Regions from separate parts of the Streptomyces sp. NBC_00873 genome, predicted to be linked through region 2. Evidence: riboswitches for the same ligand, from Rfam matches in the RefSeq annotation. Region 2 holds a riboswitch; each other region holds the start of a gene.
The links. A riboswitch is a leader RNA that binds a small molecule or an ion and turns the genes downstream of it on or off. The one in region 2 is predicted to bind cobalamin.
Positions count from the first base shown of each region.

Region 1: another riboswitch for cobalamin. It lies ahead of OH809_RS04430 (CbtB-domain containing protein); the one in region 2 lies ahead of OH809_RS14775 (ribonucleoside-diphosphate reductase subunit alpha).
Region 3: another riboswitch for cobalamin. It lies ahead of OH809_RS32345 (cobalamin biosynthesis protein); the one in region 2 lies ahead of OH809_RS14775 (ribonucleoside-diphosphate reductase subunit alpha).
Region 4: another riboswitch for cobalamin. It lies ahead of OH809_RS29770 (prenyltransferase/squalene oxidase repeat-containing protein); the one in region 2 lies ahead of OH809_RS14775 (ribonucleoside-diphosphate reductase subunit alpha).

Region 1 covers NZ_CP108803.1:935,548-941,316, forward strand. Annotated here, with positions in the region: gene OH809_RS04420 (GNAT family N-acetyltransferase) at 1-285, shown strand, start outside; gene OH809_RS04425 (CbtA family protein) at 353-1,126, opposite strand; gene OH809_RS04430 (CbtB-domain containing protein) at 1,155-1,373, opposite strand; adenosylcobalamin (AdoCbl) riboswitch at 1,377-1,525, opposite strand; gene OH809_RS04435 (histidine phosphatase family protein) at 1,851-2,429, shown strand; gene OH809_RS04440 (Asp23/Gls24 family envelope stress response protein) at 2,794-3,288, shown strand; gene OH809_RS04445 (hypothetical protein) at 3,508-3,663, shown strand; gene OH809_RS04450 (dihydrolipoyl dehydrogenase family protein) at 3,820-5,259, opposite strand; gene trxA (thioredoxin) at 5,377-5,748, shown strand.
Region 2 covers NZ_CP108803.1:3,303,355-3,309,123, reverse strand. Annotated here, with positions in the region: gene OH809_RS14775 (ribonucleoside-diphosphate reductase subunit alpha) at 1-2,022, opposite strand, end outside; cobalamin riboswitch at 2,166-2,304, opposite strand; partial or broken gene OH809_RS14770 (GNAT family N-acetyltransferase) at 2,344-2,466, opposite strand; gene mctP (monocarboxylate uptake permease MctP) at 2,532-4,187, opposite strand; gene OH809_RS14760 (DUF3311 domain-containing protein) at 4,184-4,438, opposite strand; gene OH809_RS14755 (GntR family transcriptional regulator) at 4,629-5,393, opposite strand.
Region 3 covers NZ_CP108803.1:7,011,513-7,017,281, forward strand. Annotated here, with positions in the region: gene OH809_RS32340 (cobyric acid synthase) at 1-1,126, opposite strand, end outside; gene OH809_RS32345 (cobalamin biosynthesis protein) at 1,123-2,103, opposite strand; cobalamin riboswitch at 2,251-2,382, opposite strand; gene OH809_RS32350 (hypothetical protein) at 2,535-2,768, opposite strand; gene OH809_RS32355 (anion permease) at 2,781-4,130, opposite strand; gene OH809_RS32360 (class II aldolase/adducin family protein) at 4,413-5,117, shown strand; gene OH809_RS32365 (alpha/beta hydrolase) at 5,192-5,769, shown strand, end outside.
Region 4 covers NZ_CP108803.1:6,448,455-6,454,223, forward strand. Annotated here, with positions in the region: gene OH809_RS29755 (ABC transporter ATP-binding protein) at 1-745, opposite strand, end outside; gene OH809_RS29760 (energy-coupling factor transporter transmembrane component T) at 745-1,914, opposite strand; gene OH809_RS29765 (SCO2322 family protein) at 1,911-2,552, opposite strand; gene OH809_RS29770 (prenyltransferase/squalene oxidase repeat-containing protein) at 2,594-3,862, opposite strand; cobalamin riboswitch at 3,970-4,104, opposite strand; gene OH809_RS29775 (MBL fold metallo-hydrolase) at 4,136-5,173, opposite strand; gene OH809_RS29780 (aldehyde dehydrogenase) at 5,520-5,769, shown strand, end outside.

The DNA of each region.
Region 1 (5,769 bases), 2.4 Mb from region 2:
GGCTACGGCCTGACCCCTGCGGCGCGCGGCAAGGGGTACGCCTCCGAGGCGCTGCGGGCGCTGCTGGAGTTCGCCCGCGACGAGGGCATCGCCGCCGTGAACGGCGATGCCGACCTCGACAACATCGCGTCCCAGCACGTCATGGTGGCGGCAGGCATGCGCTTCGTCAGGGCGGACGACCGGGTGAAGCACTTCCTGATCGACTGGTCGGAGGCGTCGGAGGCGTCGGACACAACGGATGCGACGTACGTGGCTGAAGCGACCGACGCGACGGACGCCGCATAAGACGCAGAACCCGCCGGGATGCCCCGGCGGGTTCTGCCGTCATACGGCCGACGAGTCGGCCGGCGCCTCAGCTCGCAGCGGCTGCGGCGTGGGACGTGGTACCGCCCCCGGCCGTCACCGGGCCGGTCTTCGGCACCAGCAGCCGCTCGGTCAGATAGCCGAAGACCAGACCGAAAGTGGTCCACAGCGCGGCCTGAACGGCGAGGGTGGCGAGGCGGAACTCCCACAGCAGACTGGCCGGGAAGTCCTTGCCGACCTCATTGAACGAGGGCAGGAAGGCGTAGGCCAGCCCGATGACGAGCACATAGGCCGCGGACGCGGCAATGGACGCGTTCCAGTTGCCCAGACGGGGAGCCAGCCGCTTGCCGAAGATGACGGCAGCGACGGCCAACAGCACGCTGAGGGCGACCATCAGGAAGAACAGGGCGGTGCGTTGGCCGATCGTGTCGGGATTTCCGACAGCCGGCGGATTGGCCGGGTATTTGAGGAACGGCACGACATACACGGTCAGCAGGGCGCCGAACGCGATCAATGCGGCCGTGGCCCTCGGGCCGAACCTGCCGATGCGGCCGAGGGCGTAGCAGAAGACCAGCGCAGCGATGCCGCCGATCGCCACACCGAAGACCAGGACACCGGTGGCAAGACCCGCGGTGGACTGCATGGTGCGGCTGACGAGTTCCTCGCCGCCGCCGTGGTCGTGGCTGTGAGCCTCTTCGAGCGCGATCGCCGCGTCCACCCGGGATTCACCGAGGAAGTAGGCGACGGCAAGAGCGAGCGCGCCCGCGGCAAGTCCGGCCAGCATGCCGCGGACGAGCAGCGCTCTGACAGATATGGAGTTCATGAGCGGTTCCCCTGAGGTGCGCAGCGTGTCAGTGGCAGGGGAAACCGAGCAGGTGGCGACCGTCGTGAACCCACTCGTGGACACCTTCGCCGGAGATGACAGCGGTGGCACCCTGCTCGGCGCCGACGAAGTACAGGAGGACGAGCATGAAGATGCCGAAGAAGACCGCCCACGGGGCAATGGCCTTCAGCGAGATGGGGGTGATGGCGGGTGTGGCGACGGTTGCGGGGGCAGCAGTCTGTGCCATGGCAGAACCTCCTGAGGGAACACGCGTCCCGATCGTGGTGCCTGAGACGACAGTGCCGGGTCTGACTTCCCGCAGGGGTACGGGTTCACAGTGGCGCGACCGTGCCGGATTCTCACCGGACTTCCGTCACACCGTCGTCATGTTCGTCGCGACCATACCGCCTGCGGGCACGCGCCGCCATGGCGCCATCTGGAGGGCCGGGGGCCCGGATGCCATGGTGTGCTTGGACCGACCGGCAATTGGGGGGTGGGTGAAGGAGCGGGGCTGGGGTGCGTGCATCGCAAGGCCGAGGATTGAGCCATGGCGAATGGGGCCTCCCCTGCTCGAGCGAAGCCGAGAGCTCGGGGAACATGGTGATCGACGACAACACCGCGAGGTGCGTGCCCCAGCCCCGCGACGCCGCCCCCCAATTGCCGGCCGGTCTTACCCGAAAGGCCACAGTTCAGGGAGTTGACACCGGTGTTGACGGCACAAGTGATGTTGATCTCACCGGCGCTCAATGCGGCGCTGCGTGAAGCCCGTTTCGACGGCGACGCCCCGCTCGACGCGTCCGGTGTCCGGCGGGCGCGTGCGGCCGCTGCCGCGGTGCCTGCCGCCGATCGCCGGGTGCGCGGAGCGGACGAGCGGTGCGCCGGGACCGCCGAGGCGCTGGGGCTGCTGTCCGAGACCGAACCAGCCCTGTGCGGCTGGGACTTGGGGCGCTGGAGCGGGCAGCGACTGGCGGAGGTGAGCGAGGCCGAGCCGGAGGCGGTCTCGGTCTGGCTGTCCGGCCCTTCGGCGGCACCGCACGGCGGTGAGTCGCTGCTGGACCTGTGTGCGCGGGTAGGTGGCTGGCTTGACTCGTTGCATCGGGACGGCGCCGGGGACGGCCGCGTGATCGCCGTGGTCGAACCCGCGGTGGTGCGCGCCGCGATCGTGCATGCGCTGGGCCTTCCGCCGCAGGCTTTCTGGCGGTTGGACGTCGCCCCGTTGACACTGACAGAGCTCAGCGGCCGGTCCGGCCGCTGGAACCTGCGCTGTGGGCAGTCCCTGAGCACCGGAACCGACGCCCCGTAACCCGGCGTCGGCCTCCACCGCCGGACCGGCCCGCCCCGCCGGTGACGTCAGGTGACAGCATCCCCGACGACCGGTCGGTCTGCACCTTCCCTCCATGCCGGCACCGTTCGGCCTGCCCCACGACAGGGAGTGGGCTCCCTACCGCGGGGAGGCAGTTAAGGCGAGCGCCCGCGGCCGGACCCCCGCAACGCCGCCATTTACGCGACACCGGGACCAGGGAGGACGAGAAGGGGGCAGCCTACCCACGGCGGCGCCCGCCCGTGGGTCCGCCCACGTACCCCTACCGCTCGAGCAATGTCGACAAATGGTACGTAGACTGGCCAAGGCTTTCGAATCCACCTTCTCTCCGGAAGGGCGACCGACCATGACCGATCAAACGCAGGTGAATCGGCCCGATACCGCCCGCCCGCAATCCGAGGCCACGCACGGAGCAGGACCGCATGGCGGAAACCGCCGAACGGAACCTGGGTCGCGGGGCCGAACCACGATCGCCGACGGCGTGGTGGCGAAGATCGCCGGGCTGGCCGCCCGGGGCGTGCCCGGAGTCCAGGGCATGGGAGGGGGATTCGCCCGCGGTATGGGGGCCGTGCGGGAGAGGGTGCCCGGAGCGGGAAGTCAGTCCGTCACCAGCGGTGTCAAGGTCGAGGTCGGCGAGGTCCAGACGGCGGTCGACCTGTCGATCATCGTCGAATACGGATACTCGATCGTCGAGCTCACGGGCGACGTCCGGACCGAGGTGATCGCCGCCATCGAGCGGATGACCGGTCTGGAGGTCGTGGAGGTCAACATCTTGGTGAGCGACGTGAAGCTTCCCGACGAGGAAGAGGAACAGCAGGTGCCGGAGAGGCGGGTCGCGTAGCGGTTCGCCGGACCGGATCGCGCCTGGTCGAGGTCCACCGGCCGTGACGTCGGCCTGAAACCCCGGCTGTCTCACGAGGTCCGCCGAGCTGTCCGGGACCCCAGCCCGCCACCGCCCTGCGGTCCTGGACGGCAGTACGAGCAACAGCAGTCGTCTGCCACGCGGAGATACGCCGTCCGGCGCATACTCGAAGGTGGCCTTGAAGGATTGGGGGACGCAATGATCGTCCTCGGAGTCATTCTGCTCGTGATCGGCATGGTGGCCGGGATTTCCATCTTGTGGACCATCGGCGTCGCCCTCGTGCTGATCGGTGCGGTCCTCTGGATTCTCGGTGCTGTCGGCCGCGGGCTCGGTGGGCGGCGCCACTACTGGTGAGAACCGGAAAACGCATCGCCCCGTGAGCTCACCGGCACGTCGAAGACGTAGTTGCAGCGTGCGCCTGCGCGGGACGACGCACCCTGGCGACGGGTCCCGCCCTCCCTCCGAGGGACGGCGGGACCCGTCGCCGACGCAACGGCTCGCCAGCCGTACTCAGCCGCGGTACGCCTCCAGCAGGCGCAGCCACACCTCGCTGATCGTCGGATAGGCGGGGACCGCGTGCCAGAGCCGGTCGATGGGGACCTCACCCGCAACGGCGACCGTCGCCGAGTGCAGCAGCTCGCCGATGCCGGGGCCGACGAAGGTGACGCCGAGTAGGATCTCGCGGTCGAGGTCGACGATCATGCGGGCGCGGCCCCGGTAGCCGTCCGCGTACAGTCCGGAGCCGGCGACGGCGGCGAGGTCGTGGTCGACGGCGCGGACCCGGTGCCCGGCGCGCTCGGCCGCGGCGAGGGTGAGCCCGACGGATGCGGCCTCCGGGTCGGTGAAGACGACCTGGGGGACGGCCGCGTGGTCGGCGGTGGCGGCGTGTGCTCCCCAGCGGCCGGTCGCCGGCGGCGTGTCGCCCTGCGCCCGGGCGGCGATCGCGGCACCCGCGATGCGGGCCTGGTACTTGCCCTGGTGGGTGAGGAGTGCCCGGTGATTGACGTCGCCGACTGCGTACAGCCAGTTGCTGCCCTCGACGCGGCAGCTGTCGTCGACCTCGAGCCAGGATCCGGGCTTCAGATCCACCGTCTCCAGGCCCAGGTCGTCGGTGCGCGGGGCACGGCCGGTGGCGAAGAGGATCTCGTCGGTCTCGATGCGCTCGCCGTTGTCCAGTTCCACGGTGACCGGTCCGTCGGGGCCGGCACGCCGCACGGAGGTGGCGGAGACGCCCGTACGGACGTCGGCTCCGGCCTCGGTGAGGGCCTCGGCGACCAGCTCGCCCGCGAACGGCTCCATCTTCGGCAGCAGCCCCTTGCCGCGGATCAGCATCGTCACGTGCGCGCCGAGAGCCTGCCAGACGGTGGCCATCTCCACACCGACGACTCCCCCGCCGACGATCACCAGTCGGCCCGGCACCTCTTTGGCGCTCGTCGCCTCGCGGCTGGTCCAGGGGCGGGCGTCGGCGACTCCGGGAAGGCCGGGAACGACGGCGCGGCTGCCGGTGCAGACGGCGACGGCGTGCCGGGCGGTCAGCCGGTGTTCGGAGCCGTCAGGACCTGTGACGGAGACCTCTTTCGTACCGGTCAGACGTCCCTTACCCCGGTAGACATCCGCGCCGATCCCCTCCAGCCAGGCGACCTGTCCGTCGTCCTTCCAGTGCGAGGCGTACTCGTCACGGCGGGCGAGGACGGCCGCCGTGTCCAGGGGTCCCTGGACCACCGCGCTGAGTCCGGGGACCTTGCGCGCGTCGGCGCGGGCCACGACCGGGCGCAGCAGCGCCTTGCTGGGCATGCACGCCCAGTACGAGCACTCGCCGCCGACGAGCTCCGTCTCGACGACCGCCGTGGACAGTCCGGCAGCCCGGGTCCGATCAGCCACGTTCTCACCCACAGGTCCCGCACCGATCACCACGACGTCGTACACGGCGTTCTCCACAGCATCTGTCATGGGGGACAGTCTGGCCGTGAGTGTGAGCCGTGGCCACATGGGCAGGCGGAATAGCGCGGAACCGGGCACGGTTGTGCCGGACACGTCCGAACGGGCACAGGAAGAGGTAACGAGAGCATGAGCACCGTAGAGCTCACCAAGGAAAACTTCGATCAGGTCGTCAGCGAGAACAAGTTCGTCCTGATCGACTTCTGGGCTTCCTGGTGCGGCCCGTGTCGGCAGTTCGCGCCGGTGTACGACGCGGCGTCCGAGCGCCACGCCGACCTGGTCTTCGCCAAGGTCGACACGGAGGCGCAGCAGGAACTGGCGGCGGCCTTCGAGATCCGGTCCATTCCGACCCTGATGATCGTCCGGGACAATGTGGCGGTGTTCGCCCAGCCGGGGGCCCTGCCGGAGACGGCACTCGAGGATGTCATCGGACAGGCCCGCAAGCTGGACATGGACGAGGTCCGCAAGTCCATCGAGGACCAGCAGAAGGAACCGAAGTAGGCGGCGCGAGCGGGCGACGGT
Region 2 (5,769 bases):
GCTCGCCTCGCGCAGTGCCTCGCGGGTCCGCGCGTCCCACACGCCCAGTTGCTTCAGCTCGTTCACCAGATAGGCGTTGACCTGGAGGAACTCACCGCTGAGCGTTTCGCGCTTGAAGAGGTTGGAGACCTGCGGCTCGATGCACTCGTACACCCCGGCGATCGAGGCGATCGTGGCGGTCGGAGCGATGGCGAGCAGCAGTGAGTTGCGCATGCCGGTCTTCGCGATCCGGGCACGCAGCGCGTCCCAGCGCTCCGGCCAGCTCAGCTCGGTGTCGTAGTGGTCGGGGTGCAGCACGCCGCGGGCGGCGCGCGTCTCGGACCAGGCGGGCAGCGGACCGGACCGCTCGGCGAGGTCGCAGGACGCCTCGTACGCGGCGAGCATGATCCGCTCGGAGATCTTCGTGGAGAGCGCGCGGGCCTCGGGGGAGTCGAACGGCAGCCGCAGCCGGAAGAAGACGTCCTGGAGCCCCATCGCGCCCAGCCCCACCGGACGCCAGCGGGCGTTGGAGCGGCCGGCCTGCTCGGTCGGGTAGAAGTTGATGTCGACGACCCGGTCGAGGAACGTCACGGCGGTACGGACTGTGGAGTCCAGCCGCTCCCAGTCGATGTCGCCGTCGGCCACGAACGAACCGAGGTTGACCGAACCGAGGTTGCAGACGGCGGTCTCGCCGTCGTCGGTGACTTCGAGGATCTCGGTGCACAGGTTCGACGAGTGGACGACGCGACCCGGCTCGGCGGTCTGGTTGGCCGTCCGGTTGGAGGCGTCCTTGAACGTCATCCAGCCCTGACCGGTCTGCGCGAGCGTCCGCATCATCCGGCCGTACAGCTCACGCGCGGGCATCGACTTGCGGGCCAGGCCCTTGGCCTCGGCTGCCCGGTACGCGGCGTCGAACTCGTCGCCCCACAGGTCGACCAGTTCCGGCACGTCGGCGGGGGAGAACAGCGACCAGTCGCCGTCCGCGTCGACCCGGCGCATGAACTCGTCCGGGATCCAGTGCGCCAGGTTGAGGTTGTGCGTACGCCGCTGGTCCTCGCCCGTGTTGTCGCGCAGCTCCAGGAATTCCTCGATGTCCGCGTGCCACGTCTCCAGGTAGACGGCGGCGGCGCCCTTGCGGCGGCCGCCCTGGTTCACTGCGGCGACCGAGGCGTCGAGCGTCTTCAGGAACGGCACGATGCCGTTTGAGTGCCCGTTGGTGCCGCGGATCAGCGAACCGCGGGCGCGGATCCGGGAGTACGAGAGGCCGATGCCGCCCGCGTGCTTGGACAGCCGCGCCACCTGGTGGTAGCGGTCGTAGATGGAGTCGAGCTCGTCCAGCGGCGAGTCCAGCAGATAGCAGGAGGACATCTGCGGGTGACGGGTGCCGGAGTTGAAGAGTGTGGGGGAGGAGGGGAGGTAGTCGAGGCGGCTCATCAGACCGTACAGCGCGGCGACCTCGTCCAGTGCGCGCGCCGACTCGTCCTCGGCGAGACCGGCGGCGACGCGCAGCATGAAGTGCTGCGGCGTCTCGATGACCTGGCGGGTGAGCGGGTGGCGCAGCAGATAGCGGCTGTGCAGTGTCCGCAGCCCGAAGTAGCCGAACCGGTCGTCGGCGCCGTCGGCGAGGGACTGCTCGACCAGCGCGTCGAGCCGGGCCGCGTGGAGCGCCACGAACGCGGCCGTACGGTCCGCGATCAGACCCTCGCGGTGGCCGACGGCGACCGAGGCGGAGAACGACAGCGCGCCCTGACCGGCCGCCTCGTCCGCGATGGCGCGGGTCAGGAGGCGGGCGGCGAGCCGGGAGTACGCGGGGTCCTCGGCGATCAGACCCGCGGCGGCCTCGGTGGCCAGCGCGCGCAACTCCGCCTCGTCCGACGCGGCGTTGCGGCCGCGCAGCGCGGCGGCGGCGACGCGGCCGGGGTCGGTGTCGGGCAGATCGGCAGTGAGGTCGGTCAGGGTCCGCAGCAGTGCGGTCCCGGGTCCGTCGTTCGTGGTTCCCGCGGACTCGGCGACTGAAGCCGGATCGGCTGGCGCGATGGTCACGTGGTGCTCTCCCTCGCTCGGCTCGGGGCCGGCGGGGGAGCGGGGCGGCCGCGCGGAGGCATGCCCGAGGAAGGAGGGCAGCACTGCGTGCGGCGTCCACCGGCCCATCCGCGAGGCCCGGACGTCTGGGCGTCCGGATCGGTCGAGCCGGACGCGCTGTCGGCAGGTCCTCGGACTTTCAGGGTGCACAAAGGGGCACCGAACACACCGTTGCGGGACAGTTCCGGATTCGCACCGGATTTCCCTGCGGCGACAGCGAGCACGAGCATACATGTGGGGGCCGCCCGATGAGGCGGCCCCCACATGTTGTGTCACAACGGTTCAGAAGCTCAGGCTGTACGTGAGCAGCGCGAGGCCCGCGATGGGATCCGAGTCGCGTTCCGGCGTGCGTACGAAGCCGAGTCGATGGTGGATCCGGTGGGCGCCGAGCATGGTCGGCTGGGTGCAGCCCGTCCGGCGAGGGAACCAGGGCCTGTCTTCCGGATCGGGCCTGATCCAGACGAAGGGCCCTAGCCGGCGGACGGGCTCGCGTCTGGTGACGGGCTCGACTCGGGCCTGGCCGACGGGAGTTCCACCCGGACACCCGGGTCGCCCGCGTCCGCCGTGTAGTCCGCCGGGGAGGTCTCGTCGATGCCCACCGGGGCCTTCACCGCGTTCAGGACGAACGTCAGCACCACCGTCACCACGGCGTTCAGCACGAACGCCGTCAGACCGATGTAGCCGATCTCGCCGATCCCCGGGATCTCCTTCGAGGAGCCGCCGAAGTGCGCCTGGGTCGGGCTCGCCACCCCGTACGCGGCGAGCGTGCCGTACACCATGCCGACCGCCCAGCCCGCGAGCAGCGCCCAGCGGTGGAACCACCGGGTGAACAGGCCGCCGACCAGCGCCGGGAACGTCTGCAGGATCCAGATCCCGCCGAGCAGCTGGAAGTTGATCGCGACCGTCTTGTCCATGGTGAGGACGAAGACGAGCGCACCGACCTTCACCAGCAGCGACACCAGCTTGGAGACCTTCGTCTCCTGGGCCGGGGTCGCGTCGGGCTTCAGGAAGTCCTTGTAGATGTTCCGGGTGAAGAGGTTGGCCGCGGCGATCGACATGATCGCGGCGGGCACCAGCGCGCCGATGCCGATCGCCGCGAACGCCACGCCGGCGAACCAGTCGGGGAACATGTTCTCGAACAGCTGCGGGATCGCCAACTGTCCGTTCTCCACCTTGACTCCGGCGGCGATCGCCATGAAGCCGAGCAAGGCCAGCAGGCCCAGCATCAGCGAGTACAGCGGCAGGATCGTGGTGTTCCGCCGGATCACCTCACGGCTGCGGCTGGAGAGCGTCGCCGTGATCGAGTGCGGGTACATGAAGAGGGCGAGCGCCGACCCCAGGGCCAGGGTCGCGTAACCCCATTGGCCGGGATCGGCCGGCGCGAGGGCGCCGCGCGGTTTGCCGGTTGCGGGGTTGGTCTGCGAGAACGCGTCGCCCGCCTTGGCGAAGATGTCGTCGAAGCCGCCCAGCTTGATCGGGATGTAAATGATCGCCACCGCGATGACCAGGTAGATCAGCCCGTCCTTGACGAACGCGATCAGCGCGGGGGCGCGCAGCCCGGAGGAGTACGTGTACGCGGCGAGCACCGCGAACGCGATCAGCAACGGCAGGTCCTTGACGAACCAGCTGGTGTTCTCGCCGCCGCCGACGCCCATCACGTCCAGCACCGCCTGGATGCCGACGAGCTGGAGCGCGATGTACGGCATCGTGGCGAGGATGCCGGTGACGGCGACCGCCAGCGACAGCCCCTTCGATCCGAAGCGGCCGCGGACGAAGTCCGAGGTGGTGACGTACCCGTGCTTGTGCGAGACCGACCACAGGCGCGGCAGGAAGGTGAAGATCAGCGGGTACACGAGGATGGTGTACGGGACTGCGAAGAAGCCGGCCGCTCCCGCTGCGTAGATCGCGGCGGGTACGGCGACGAAGGTGTACGCGGTGTACAGGTCGCCGCCGAGGAGGAACCAGGTGACCCAGGTGCCGAACGACCTGCCGCCCAGGCCCCATTCGTCGAGACTGGCCTCGTTCTCGGCCTTGCGCCAGCGCGCGGCCATGAAGCCGATGACCGTGACGGCCAGGAAGAAGAAGATGAAGACGCCGAGCGCGACGCCGTTCACGCCGTCCTTCATGCCGACGCACCCCCCTTGCGGGCGCGCTGGTCACGCTGCCAGAGCTTGTACGCGACCATCGTGAGCGCCGTGGAGATCAGCACCCAGACCATCTGGTACCAGTAGAAGAACGGGATGCCGATGAAGGTGGGGTCCACCTTCGCGTACGAACCCACCCAGAGCATCGCCACGAACGGGGCGGCGAGACAGAGGGCGATGAGCACTCTCACCGGTGTGACTGCCGGTGGTTTCGCGTCTGCTTCTTCGGGCATGTGGCGACTCCGTCCCCTCGCTGATCACCTGTTGTAATGCGCAGGCAATCTAGGGGAGTATCCCGGCCACCGTCACCCCCTGTCCGGCAAAAGTGTGACGGAGCCGCTGGAGGGATTCTGCCCGGGGGACCGACTCCTGATGCTCTGTCCGGGTCCGGACAGTGGTCCGGTCAGGAGCCGGTCCGCGGTCTCAGTCGGTCGGCCGCTTCAGACGCGCCACGAACTTGTAACGGTCGCCGCGGTACACCGACCGCACCCATTCAACCGGTTCGCCGTGTCCGTCCAGGGAGTGACGGGACAGCATGAGCATCGGCAGGCCCACGTCCGTACCGAGCAGACCGGCTTCGCGCGGGGTGGCGAGCGAGGTCTCGATCGTCTCCTCGGCCTCGGCGAGCCGTACGTCGTACACCTCGGCCAGCGCCGTGTAGAGCGAGGTGTACTTCACCAGCGAACGACGCAACGCGGGAAAGCGTTTGGCCGAAAGGTGTGTGGTCTCGATGGCCATCGGTTCACCGCTGGCCAGGCGGAGCCGCTCGATCCGCAGTACCCGGCCGCCGGTTGTGATGTCCAGCAGCCCGGCGAGGGTGTCGTCGGCCGTGACATAGCCGATGTCCAGCAGTTGTGATGTCGGTTCCAGGCCCTGGGCGCGCATGTCCTCGGTGTAAGAGGTGAGCTGCAGGGCCTGCGAGACCTTCGGCTTGGCCACGAATGTGCCCTTGCCCTGGATGCGCTCCAGCCGGCCCTCGACGACCAGCTCCTGGAGCGCCTGGCGCACGGTGGTGCGCGAGGTGTCGAACTCGGCGGCCAGGGTCCGCTCCGGTGGCACCGGGGTGCCGGGCGGCATGGTGTCCGTCATGTCGAGGAGGTGGCGCTTCAGCCGGTAATACTTCGGGACCCGCGCGGTGCGCGTGCCCGCGCCCGTCTCGTTCTCCGTACTGCCCCCGTCGGCACTCATGGCCCGCCTTCCCGACTGCTGCGTTGCTGCCGTCACCTGCTCCTCCGTCTGTTGCGGCTCACATGGTGGCACGGTCCGGTCACGGCTCGTCGCCCTCCCTCAGGTGTCGGTCCTGTAACGGACGCGAGTGCACTTCTTATACACCCTTGACACCCCTAAAGGTCTAGGCCAAGCTCCGAGTACTGGTCTAAACCATTAAAGACCAGGTCCCAGCCCCACGGGCAGTACCCGTCGTATGCAATTGTGCGACGGACGGCGATCTCGGGTGGTGGGGGGGAATTCTCTTGCATCCCTGAGGAGGGTGTCGTGAAGCGCGGACTCATCGCGGCCATTGGTGGGGTGGCTCTCTTGGCCGGTGCCACTGCCTGTGGCTCGG
Region 3 (5,769 bases), 3.7 Mb from region 2:
GGTCGAACCGGATCCGTACCGGCAGCAGTCCGAGCCCGTCGACCCGCCCTGCCCGCGACTCCACCTCGTCCTCGATCTGCTCCGCGAGCACCTGGAACCCGCCGCAGATGCCGAGCACCGGACGCCCCTGCGCCGCCCGTCGCAGCAGCGCGTCGGCCAGCCCCCGTTCCCGCAGCCAGGCCAGCGCCTTCACCGTCCCGCGCGTGCCCGGCACGATCACCAGATCCGCGTCGGCCAGCTCCTCCGCCCGGTCCACGAACCGCACCACGACACCCGGTTCGGCGGCCAGCGCGTCCACATCGGTGAAGTTCGACATCAGCGGTACGGCGCACACCGCGACCCGCAGCACGTCCTCGCCGTGCGGCGGTGCGACGACCGACTCGCGTACGGCCCCGCGGAGCGAGACCCGCAGCCCGTCCTCCTCGTCGATGCCCAGACCGTGGGCGAACGGCAGCACTCCGTACGTCCGCCGCCCGGTCAGTCCGTGCAGCATGTCGAGACCCGGCTCCAGGAGCGACACGTCGCCGCGGAACTTGTTGACCAGATAGCCGGCGATCAGCGCCTGGTCCTCGGCGCCGAGCAGCGCCGTCGTGCCGAAGAACGAGGCGAAGACGCCACCGCGGTCGATGTCGCCGACGACGACGACGGGGAACCGCGCGGCCCGCGCGATCCCCATGTTCACGATGTCGGTGCGCCGCAGATTGATCTCGGCCGGGCTGCCCGCCCCCTCGCAGATCACGGCGTCATAGGTGCCCCGAAGCTCCTCCAGACAGTCCACGACCGTACCGAGCAGGGATTCCTGCCGCCCTCCGTGGTAACCGCGCGCGCTCATCTCGCCCACCGGCCTGCCCATCAGGACGACCTGACTGGACCGGTCGCTGCCGGGCTTGAGCAGCACCGGGTTCATCAGCGCGGTCGGTTCCACCCGGGCGGCCTGCGCCTGCATCGCCTGCGCGCGTCCGATCTCCGCGCCCTCGCGGGTGACGAACGAGTTCAGCGACATGTTCTGCGCCTTGAACGGCGCGACCTTCACGCCCTGGCGCACCAGCCACCGGCAGATGCCTGCCGTGACGACGCTCTTGCCCGCGTCCGACGTGGTTCCGGCGACCAGCAGTCCGCCGCTCATTTCCCGCTCCGTCCTGCGGCCGGACGCCGCCCCGAGGGTGACCACCGTCCCGCGATCAGCCGGCCCGCCGCGCACACGCCGAGGGCCAGCACCCCCACCCGGCGCGACAGCCGCACCGCGCGCTCGATGTCCCCGGTCTCCACCGCACGGCCGGTCGCGCCGTTCAGCACCGGCCGGTGCTCGACACGCCCGCCGTACGCGAGGGTCCCGCCGAGCCGTACGCCGAGCGCCCCCGCGAACGAGGCCTCCACCGGACCCGCGTTGGGGCTCGGATGCCTGCCCGCGTCCGCCCGCCAGGCCCGCAATGCTCGCCGTGGCTGCCCCCCGGCGACCATGGCGAGCGCGGCGGTGAGCCGGGCGCCGGGCCAGCCCGCGACGTCGTCCAGGCGGGCCGAGGCCCAGCCGTAGCGCAGATGGCGGGGCGACTTGTGCCCGACCATCGCGTCGAGGGTGTTGACGGCGCGGAAGGCGACGAGTCCGGGCACGCCGCCCAGCGCGCCCCACACGAGGGCACCGACCACCGCGTCCGAGGTGTTCTCGGCCACGGACTCCACCACGGCGCGCGCGATCTGCGGCCCGTCGAGGGAGTGCGGGTCGCGCCCGCACAGATGGGGGAGCCGCTCCCGGGCCAGCTCGATGTCACCGGCGGCGAGCGCGCCACCGATGGCGCGCGCCTCGCGACCCAGCGAGGTGCCGCCGACGACGGACCAGGTGGCGGCCGCGGTCAGGGCGACGGAGGCGGCGGGATGACGGCGTACGGCACGGGCGGCCAGCGCGGCTCCACCCGCAGCGCCTCCGGCGCAGACCAGGGTGTGCAGGGCGCCCCACCCGCGGTGGTCGCGCCACAGACGCCGTTCGACGCCCGCCGCGGCCCGCCCGAAGGCGGCGACCGGATGCCCCCGGCGGGGATCACCGAGCAGCAGATCGCCGATCAGGCCGGCGGCGGCGCCGTACGCGAAGATGCGGTCGGCTCGCACGGCTCAGCCGGCCGCGCTGCCTCGAAGGACCTCGGTACAGCCGGCTCCTGGTGAGAGCGGCACAGAAACGGCGGACGCACGGCAGCCGGGCATGGCGATATGTCCTCACTCAGGGTCCGCGCCCTGGTTCGACGTGACCGGCGGCGAGAGTCTCCTGGCTCCCGGATCCGCAGTTCCCCCGGCCTTCCAGCCCGCATGCGCGGGCCGTGACTTCCGGTGTGGGGGACTGCTCCCCGGTGACAGTGGCGGGACCGCGCCGGATTCGCACCGGCTTCCTCTGCTGTCGCCGTAAATGGCTCCGGCAGTCCACCACGCTCCGCGAACGCCCGTCAACCTGGCGTTGACCTGCGGCGGTGCAGTGTGCGCAGACGCACATCGGGCCGGACACACGCGAGGTGTGTCCGGCCCGATGAGGGAGTGCGGGAAGGGGCTCAGGCGACGATCAGATAGATCCCGTACGCGACCGCGGCCGCGCAGAGCCCGAAGCAGAGGTACGCGCCCGCGCGGGCGAGCACCAGGGAGCCTCCGGTGGAGCCGTCCTGTGCGGCCGGTTCCGGCTGCTTGGAGAGGCCGACGATGCCCAGGGTGAAGAGGCCCACCAGTGCGACGGTGACGACGAGCGAGACGCCGAAAACGGAGCCGAGAGCTGCCCAGTCGATGTTCATGGTGATCTGTCCTTACACCGTGGCGGGCCGCGCCGGATCGGCGGCGACGGTTCCGGGCTGGGCCGGGATGGTGGTCTTGAGGTCCGTGGTCGTGGCCACTGCCGTGGCGACCGCGGCCGCCCCGGCGGGCGGCGGCGGGGTGACGGCCGCGATGGCCACTGCCGTGGCGACCGCGGCCGCCCCGGCGGGCGGCGGCGGGGTGACGGCCGCGATGGCGGTGGTGATGACACCCGCCGGTTCGGCGTCCTCGCCGGTGGGCGCGACATCGTCGTGCCCGACCGGCTTGCGCCGGGACAGCAGCCAGATCGCGCCGGAGCCCGCGACGAGCAGGACGGCGACGACGGCGACACCCCAGGTGCCCTGCTTGGTGAGGAACTCCGCGCCCGCGCCGACCAGACCCGCGGCCGGCAGGGTCAGACCCCAGGCGACGAACATCCGGGTCGCGGTGGACCAGCGGACCACGCCGCCCCGGCGGCCGAGCCCCGCACCCATCACGGCGCCGGAGCAGGACTGGGTGGTGGAGAGGGAGAAGCCGAGGTGCGAGGAGGCCAGGATGACCGTGGCCGCGCTGGTCTGGGCGGCGAAGCCCTGCGGCGGCTTGAGCTCGGTGAGGCCGCTGCCCATGGTGCGGATGATGCGCCAGCCGCCCAGGTAGGTGCCGAGCGCGATGGCCAGACCGGCGGAGACGATCACCCAGACCGGCGGGTTCGAGCCGGGGGACAGGACGCCACCGGTGACCAGGGCCAGGGTGATGACGCCCATGGTCTTCTGCGCGTCGTTGGTGCCGTGGGCGAGCGAGACCAGTCCGGCCGAAGCGATCTGGCCGGCCCGGTAGCCCTTGGCGGTGGCCTTCTCCTGGGCGTCGTCACGGATCCCGCCGCCGATCCGGTAGGTCAGCCTGGTCGCCAGCAGTGCGGCGAGACCGGCGACGACCGGGGCGGCGACCGCGGGAAGCAGCACCTTGGTGACGACGGTGCCGCCGTCGACCGAGGACCAGCCCGCCGACATCACCGCGGCGCCGATCAGGCCGCCGAAGAGTGCGTGGGACGAACTGGACGGCAGGCCGACCAGCCAGGTCAGCAGATTCCACAGAATGGCGCCGACGAGGGCCGCGAAGATGACTTCTGTCCGCAGCCCGTCCTCGTTGATGATCCCGCCGGAGATCGTTTTGGCGACCTCCACCGACAGGAACGCGCCGACGAGGTTGAGAGCGGCGGACATGGCCACCGCTGTCTTGGGTTTGAGGGCACCGGTCGAGATGGTGGTCGCCATCGCGTTCGCGGTGTCGTGGAAACCGTTCGTGAAATCGAACACTAGAGCTGTCACGATCACAATCGCGAGGAGCAGCGTGATGTGTTCCATTTACCCAGGCAATCGTTCGACGTCATTGGCACGTGGAACGTAGGCAACCTGGGTGAACGGAAGATGAACTGAGCGGGGCTCTGTGGTGACTCCAAACGGAGTTGAGTCATTCTCTTTGTCGGGCCACCGACAGTCGATGCGGGACGCAGCGCCTGCTGTGGCCGGATTTCGCCCCTCCCGCCCCGCTTCACGCCCCGCGATCCGAGGCCCGGAAACCTCCGAAAAGAGACGTGGGTCACCCGAGGTCTCCTGCCGCGTCGGCCCCGCTGACAGGATTCCCCCATGATCGATCACCACGAGGACGCACACAACGGGCACAACGGGCGCGATGCGAACGACGCACGCGACGCGATCGAGCAGGCCTGGAACGGTGTCGTCGCCACCGCCCGCAGGACCGCGACGGAGGGCCTGGTCGTCGGCACCTCGGGCAATGTGTCGGCGCGGGTCGGCGACCTCGTCCTGGTCACGCCGAGCGGTGTGCCGTACGACCGGCTCGGCCCCGGCGACACCGTGGCCGTCGACCTCCACGGCAACCAGGTACTCGGCGCCCTCGCCCCGACCAGCGAACTCCCGCTCCACCTGGCGGTCTACCGCAACACCGACGCCGCCGCCGTCGTGCACACGCACGCCGTGCACGCCACGGCCGTCTCCACCCTCGTCCCCGAGGTCCCGCTGGTGCACTACGCCGCCGCCATGCTCGGCGGCCCCGTCCGTACCGCGGCCTACGCGCGCTACGGAACACAGGAGCTGGCCGAGCACATGCTGGCCGCCCTGCGCGACCGCACGGGCTGTCTGCTCCGCAACCACGGAACCGTCACCTACGGATCCACCCTCGACCAGGCCTACGACCGCACCGCCCAGCTGGAATGGATGTGCAGGCTCTGGCTCACCGCGAGCTCCGTACCCGGCCACACCCCGTCCCTGCTCTCCCTCGCCCAGCTGCGCGACGTGCAGGACGCCCTGAAGAGGTACGGACAACCCGGCTGACCGGGAGTCCCGGCGAGCCACCGGACAGCCCCCGTCCACTGGCAGGGCGCGGCACACCCCCGGACACTGAAGCAGTGCGCCCGGCAACAGCGGCGGCAGCAGCCGTCACCACCATCCTCGGCGTCGGCGCGGCAGCGGTCGTGGCCGGCCGGTACGCCAGCGACGCCGCCCTGAGGGCGCCGTCCGGACGTCCGCTCCCCGCCGACCGGAAACTCACCGTGCACGCCACGGCGGCCGGGCAGGTCACACTGACCCGCTCCTTCGCCGCGCTCCGGCCCGGTAGGTACGGACTGGTGGGCGACGGCGTCCAGGCCGTCGTCGGCCCGGTGATCGAGCAGGCACCGCACGCCGCCGACGCCGTCGTACGCAGACTGGAACGCGTCAACGACGGCACCCTGGAACCAGGCACCCAGGTCCGGATCACCCCCGCGCTGTACAGCGGCGACCCAGGCACGGCCCTCGGCCTCGACCACGAGGACGTCGAGATCCCCGGTGAGCTCGGCATCCTGCCCGCCTGGTTCGTGCCCGGTCCCCGGGACACCTGGGTCATCGCCGTGCACGGCCTCGGCACCACCCGCGAACACCCCATGAACATCATGGAGTTCCTGCACGGGCTGCGGCTGCCGGTCCTCGGCCTGGCCTACCGCGGCGA
Region 4 (5,769 bases), 3.1 Mb from region 2:
AGTCCGCCAGCCGTCCCAGCGCGACCACCGGCGGGTGGACCGGGGACACGGCCATGACGTCGGCGGGCGCACCCATCACCGGCGCCGCGCCCGGCGACGGCAGCAGGACGACCTGGTCCGCGTACTGGACCACGCGTTCCAGCCGGTGCTCCGCCATCAGGACCGTCGTGCCCAGGTCGTGCACCAGCCGCTGGAGCACCGCGAGGACCTCCTCGGCCGCCGCCGGGTCCAGGGCGGACGTCGGCTCGTCCAGGACCAGCACCTTGGGGTGCGGGGTCAGCACCGAGCCGATCGCGACCCGCTGCTGCTGGCCGCCGGAGAGCGTGGCGATCGGCCGGTCGCGCAGTCCCGCGAGGCCCAGCAGGTCGAGGGTCTCCTCGACCCGCCGCCGCATGACATCGGGGGCGATCCCCAGTGACTCCATGCCGTAGGCCAGCTCGTCCTCGACGGTGTCGGTGACGAAATGGGAGAGCGGGTCCTGACCCACCGTGCCGACCAGATCGGCGAGTTCGCGCGGTTTGTGGGTGCGGGTGTCGCGGCCGTCGACCGTGACCCGGCCGCGCAGCGTGCCGCCCGTGAAGTGCGGCACGAGACCGGAAACGGCCCCCAGCAGCGTCGACTTGCCGACCCCCGACGGGCCGACGAGCAGTACCAACTCGCCCTCCGGGACCGTCAGATCGACGCCGGACAGGGTGGGGTGCGCCGTGCCCTCGAACTGCACCGAGACCTGCTCGAACCGGATCATCACTGCTCCTTCTCGGAGTGCGCGACGGGAGCGTCGGCCGGACCACCCACCGGGGGCGGCGCGGGCGCCACCACTGCGGGCAGCAGCCCGATCAGCACCGCGGCGGCGGGCCACAGCGGGAACACCGGCGCGACCAGGGGTACGACCCCGGGGTGCAGCGCCTCCGGGTCGACGCTGCCCGCCAGGATCATCGCCGCCGCGACCACCGCACCCGACCCCGCCACCAACCAGGCCCGCACACCCCACCGGTCGGGCCGGTAGCGGGTACGGACCGAGCGGGCGCCGCCGAGCCGCAGCCCGGCCGCAGCGGCGACGAGCCCGGCGAGCAGCAGCGGCAGCCCGTAGACCGCACCCTGCGAGGCCAGCAGTCCGTACGTACCGGCGCAGACCCCCAGCAGACCGCCGAGGGTGAGGACGTTCGTGGTGTGCCGGACGGCGGGCGGGACCTGCGCTGTACGCCCGTACCCGCGCGCGTCCATCGACGCCGCCACCGCCACCGACCGCTCCAGCGCACCCTCCAGCACCGGTAGTCCGATCTGCAGAACGGCCCTGATGCCCCCGGTCGGTCGGCCCCGCAGCCGGCGTGCGGTGCGCAGGCGCACCACATCGGCGACCATGTTCGGCGCGAACGTCATCGCGACGACGACGGCGACCCCCGCCTCGTACAGCGCACCCGGCAGCGACTTCAGCAGCCGGGCCGGGTTGGCGAGCGAGTTCGCCGCGCCGATGCAGATCAGCAGCGTGGCCAGCTTCGCCCCGTCGTACAGCGCGAAGAGCAGCTGCTCGGCGGTGACCCGGCCGCCGATCCTGACGCCCTGCGCCCAGTCCGGCAGCGGGACTTCGGGAAGGGTGAGCACCAGGTGCGTACCGGGGATCGGCGAGCCGAGGAAGACGGAGAACAGCAGCCGCACGGCGACGACGAACAGCCCGATCTTGATGAACGCCCCGTACGAACGCGCCCACGGCGCGTCCGTCCGGCGCGCCGCCACGACATATCCGGCCACGCCCACCAGCAGCCCGAGCAGCAGCGGATTGCTGGTCCGGGACGCTGCGGTGGCCAGCCCGAGCGCCCACAGCCACCAGGCCCCGGCGGGCAGGGCGTTGCTGCGGGTCGCCGCGGGCGCCCGCAGTGCATGGCTGAGCCGGACCGCGCCGGGGGAGACGGTCATCCGCGCCGGCGGCGGGCCTGCAGGACGGCGGCGATGCCGAGCAACAGGACGGCACCGAGCCCGACGAGCACCCCGGTGGACGGACCGCTGCGCCCGTTCCCGGGGTGGGAGGACGAGGGGGAGGCGGACGCTGTGTGCCCGCTGCCGGAGACCTGCTCGCCGCAGCCCGATGCGGGGTAACCGGAGATCGCGCAGAGCAGGGCGTTACTGCTGTAGCGCAGCGGCTTGGCCACCGAGGCGAGCGCCTCGGCGGTGCTCGCCCCGGTGGCGACCTGCGCACAGGCGGTGCGCAGCGCGGGCGGCGTCTCCCCGGCCGGGGCGTCCGCAGGCGTGCCGGGGTCGATGACGAGCGCGACCCGCTTGGTGCCGTCCTTGGCGGGAGTGTCCGCGCAGACCGTCGCGAAGTCGGGGGCACGGCGCGGCTTCGCAGAGTCCTGGGAGTCCTCGCTCACGGAGAACCGGAAGCCCTGCACCGCCCCGTCGTCGGGCCGGACGAGCGAGGGGCCCTGGGTGGCGTAGGCCCAGCCGGACCCCTTGCCCTCCCAGAACGACCAGTAGCGGTAGCCGGCCGCATGAGCGGTGCCCGCTCCGAGCGCGGTCAGAGCGGCGCCGAGCACCAGCAGCAGCGCGACGGCCACCCTTCCGCCGAACGCGCTCCCCGCACGATTCCCCGCCCGGTTCACGGCTGCTGGGGCTTCCGGCGGCTGCTGATCAGGAAACCGATGCCCGCACCGGCGGCGAGACCGATACCGACCAGCCACCACACCCCGAGACCGGCGTCGTCGCTGGTGCCGTCCTCGGCCGAGAAGTCGTCCGGGGTCGCACTGGGCGTGATGACGGCGGCGGGCGCGGGACCGCTCGCGTTCAGCTCCCGGACCAGGTCGACGCCACCGAAATCGCGGGCGTCGGCGCCGGTCGCGTGCGCGGCCAGGACCAGCTGGGCATAGGCGGCGGGGCCGCTCTCCTCGGCCCAGCTCCTGGAGTTCTTCTGCAGCCAGCCGACCGCACCGGCCGCCTTGTTCTTGTGGCCCGCGGAGGCCAGGGCGACGACCGCGTCCGCGGTGTTGCCGAAGTCGGGCTGCGGGGTGGTGTCGTCGGCGCCCGGCATCGGCGGCAGGTTCAGATGGTCGCCGTTCTTCGCGAGGGCGCCCGCGAGGTAGAAGGCGCCGTTCCGGGCGGCCTGTTCCGGCTTGACGACGTCGCCCTTCCCGCAGGCCGGCGGCTGGCCCTCGACCGCGGCGTTGTCCCCGGCGGCCAGCCCCTTGCCCATCGAGCCGAGCACGGCGGCGGCGGTGGCGTCCGCGTTCGCGGCGAGCTTCCCGGCCTTGTCGGGCTGGTACGCGAACGCGCCGCCGTCCGAGCCGCCGCACGGGATCGCGAGCGCGAGCAGCGCGTCGTACGGGGTTTTGCCGCCCGGATTCGTCATGTCGCCGATCCGCTGGCCCTGCCGGGCCAGCGCGCCGATCACGATCGAGGTGGAGTTGGCGTCGCTGGGGGAGCCCGCGTTGTAGCCCCAGCCGCCGTCCTCGTTCTGGACGGACTTCAGCCAGCGGACGCCGTTGTTGACGATGTCGCCGTGCCCGCCGACCTCCGCCAGCGCCTGCACCGCGGCGGCGGTCGCATTGGTGTCCAGCATGGTCTTGGCGTCGCACGGCTTGGAGACATCGGCGCGGTACGAGGCGTAGGCGCCGCTCGCGCACTGCTGGGCGATCAGCCAGTCCACCGACTTCGTCGCGGGTACGACCCCCTCGACGCGCTGGGCGAGGAAGGCCAGCGACTGCCGCCAGACCCCGTCGTACGTCGGGTCCTTGGTGCCGTACAGCCCGGAGGGCAGCGCAACGGACGGGGTGGGGGAGGGGGACGGCGCCGCGACCGCGGCCGGGGCAGCGGCCGCACAGAGCACGGTGGCGGTGGCGGCGAGCGCTGCTGCGCTGCGGCGTACGGTCATGGCGGGCTGAGCCTCTCCTGGTGCGGAACCGGGCACAGGCACACTCAGGCACCAGGCTCCGGCCCCGTATTCCTCGACGGTGCCGGTCACCGGGGTTCCGGTGACGCGAGCCGGTCACGACCGCGGACAGGGCATTCCGACTCACCGCTGTGTCAGCGGCTCACGGTTGCGTGGTCAGTGCCGGATTCGCACCGGCTTCCCCCTGAACGGGCATGATGACGACTCGCACACTCTACCGGGACGTAGCCCGCTCGCCCCGGGCGGAGGGCTGTCTCACACAGCGACGTACGTCACCGGCCCGCTGCCCGGCACCGCCTCCGCGCGCCCCAGCTTCACCAGCCGGCGCACATGCGCCTCCGCCTCGGAGACGGCGATGTTCCGCGAGCCGTACGGGATCTGTTCCCAGGGCCGGTTCCACTCCATCCGCTCGGCCAGTTGCCACGGCGTCAACGGGGCGGCGAGCAGGGCGAGCAGTCCGGTCAGCCGCTCCTCGTGATGGTCGAGAAGTTCCCGTACGCGCCCCGCCGCGTCCGTGAACGCGTACTGGTGGGCGGGCAGCACCTCGGCGACCCCGAGCCGGCCGATGCGCTCCAGCGAGTCCAGGTAGTCGCCCAGGGGGTCGGTGACCGTCGCGTCGTCCGGGTCCTCGTACAGCCCGATGTGGGGGCTGATCCCGGGCAGCAGATGGTCGCCGGAGAAGAGACGGCCGCGGCCGGGCAGATCGGCCGGGTGGTCCTCCTCCAGGTGCAGGCAGACATGGCCGGGGGTGTGGCCCGGCGTCCAGATCGCCCGGAGCCGCCGGCCGGCGAGGTCGAGCAGCTCGCCGGGGACGATCTCGCGGTCCGGGAGGGCGGCGCGCAGTCCGGGGAGTGTGCGCATCCGGCCGCCCGTGCGGGCGGCGCGCAGTGGGGCGAGGTGCTCCTCCGGTGCGCCGACCGCGGCGAGCTTCGCCGCGAGGTAGCTCAACCAGGTGGCCGGTTCGGAGTCGCGGGTGCGGCGCACGATCGCGGTGTCCGCGGCGTGCATCGCGATCCACGCCCCCGATGCCTCGCGGACCTGTCCGGAGAGTCCGTGGTGGTCGGGATGGTGGTGGGTGATGACCACGCCGTGGATGCCGGCGATGTCCACACCGACGGCGGCGACTCCGGCGACCAGGGTGTCCCAGGCGTCGGGGTCGTCCCAGCCGGTGTCGACGAGGACCGGCCCGCGGTCGGTGTCGAGAACATGCACCAGGGTGTGGCCGAGCGGGTTGTCCGGGATCGGGACCTTGATGGACCACACGCCGCCGCCGTGCTCGGTCACCTGTGTCATGGGGCTTCCCCTCTCCCGTCCCGGCCGGCGGCTGCACTGCGCCACGCCCACTGTAACGAGAACTCGTTCCAGTAGTAGGCCAGGACGACTATCGGCTTCGGATCAACGGGTCAGCGAAGGACCACAGTTCCCCCGGTCGCTGCGGATCGAAGGGAAAGGCGTGGCGCGAGCCCCGCCGCGGAGCGATCGCCAGGGCGGGGCGCCGGTGCCTCTCGGATCTGCCGGTCTCGTGGGGACGTCCGATGCGTGGACTCCTGGAACTGGAACTGGTATCAGTTCTGACGCGGAGTCAGTTATGGAGTCAGGTGCGGAGTCGGTACGTGCCGGGTCGCGGGAGGCAGCAGCCATGACCGAGCTTGTGGAACACGGAAAACTGTTCATCGGCGGGGAGTTGGTCGATCCGCTCGGCCGGGACGTCATCGAGGTGATATCGCCCCACACCGAGCAGGTCATCGGCCGGGTGCCACACGCCTGCGAAGCGGATGTGGACCGGGCCGTCGCCGCCGCCCGCCGGGCCTTCGACGAAGGGCCCTGGCCGCGAGCGTCCCTGGACGAGCGGATCGAGGTGATCACGCGGATCAAGGACGCGTTCGCCG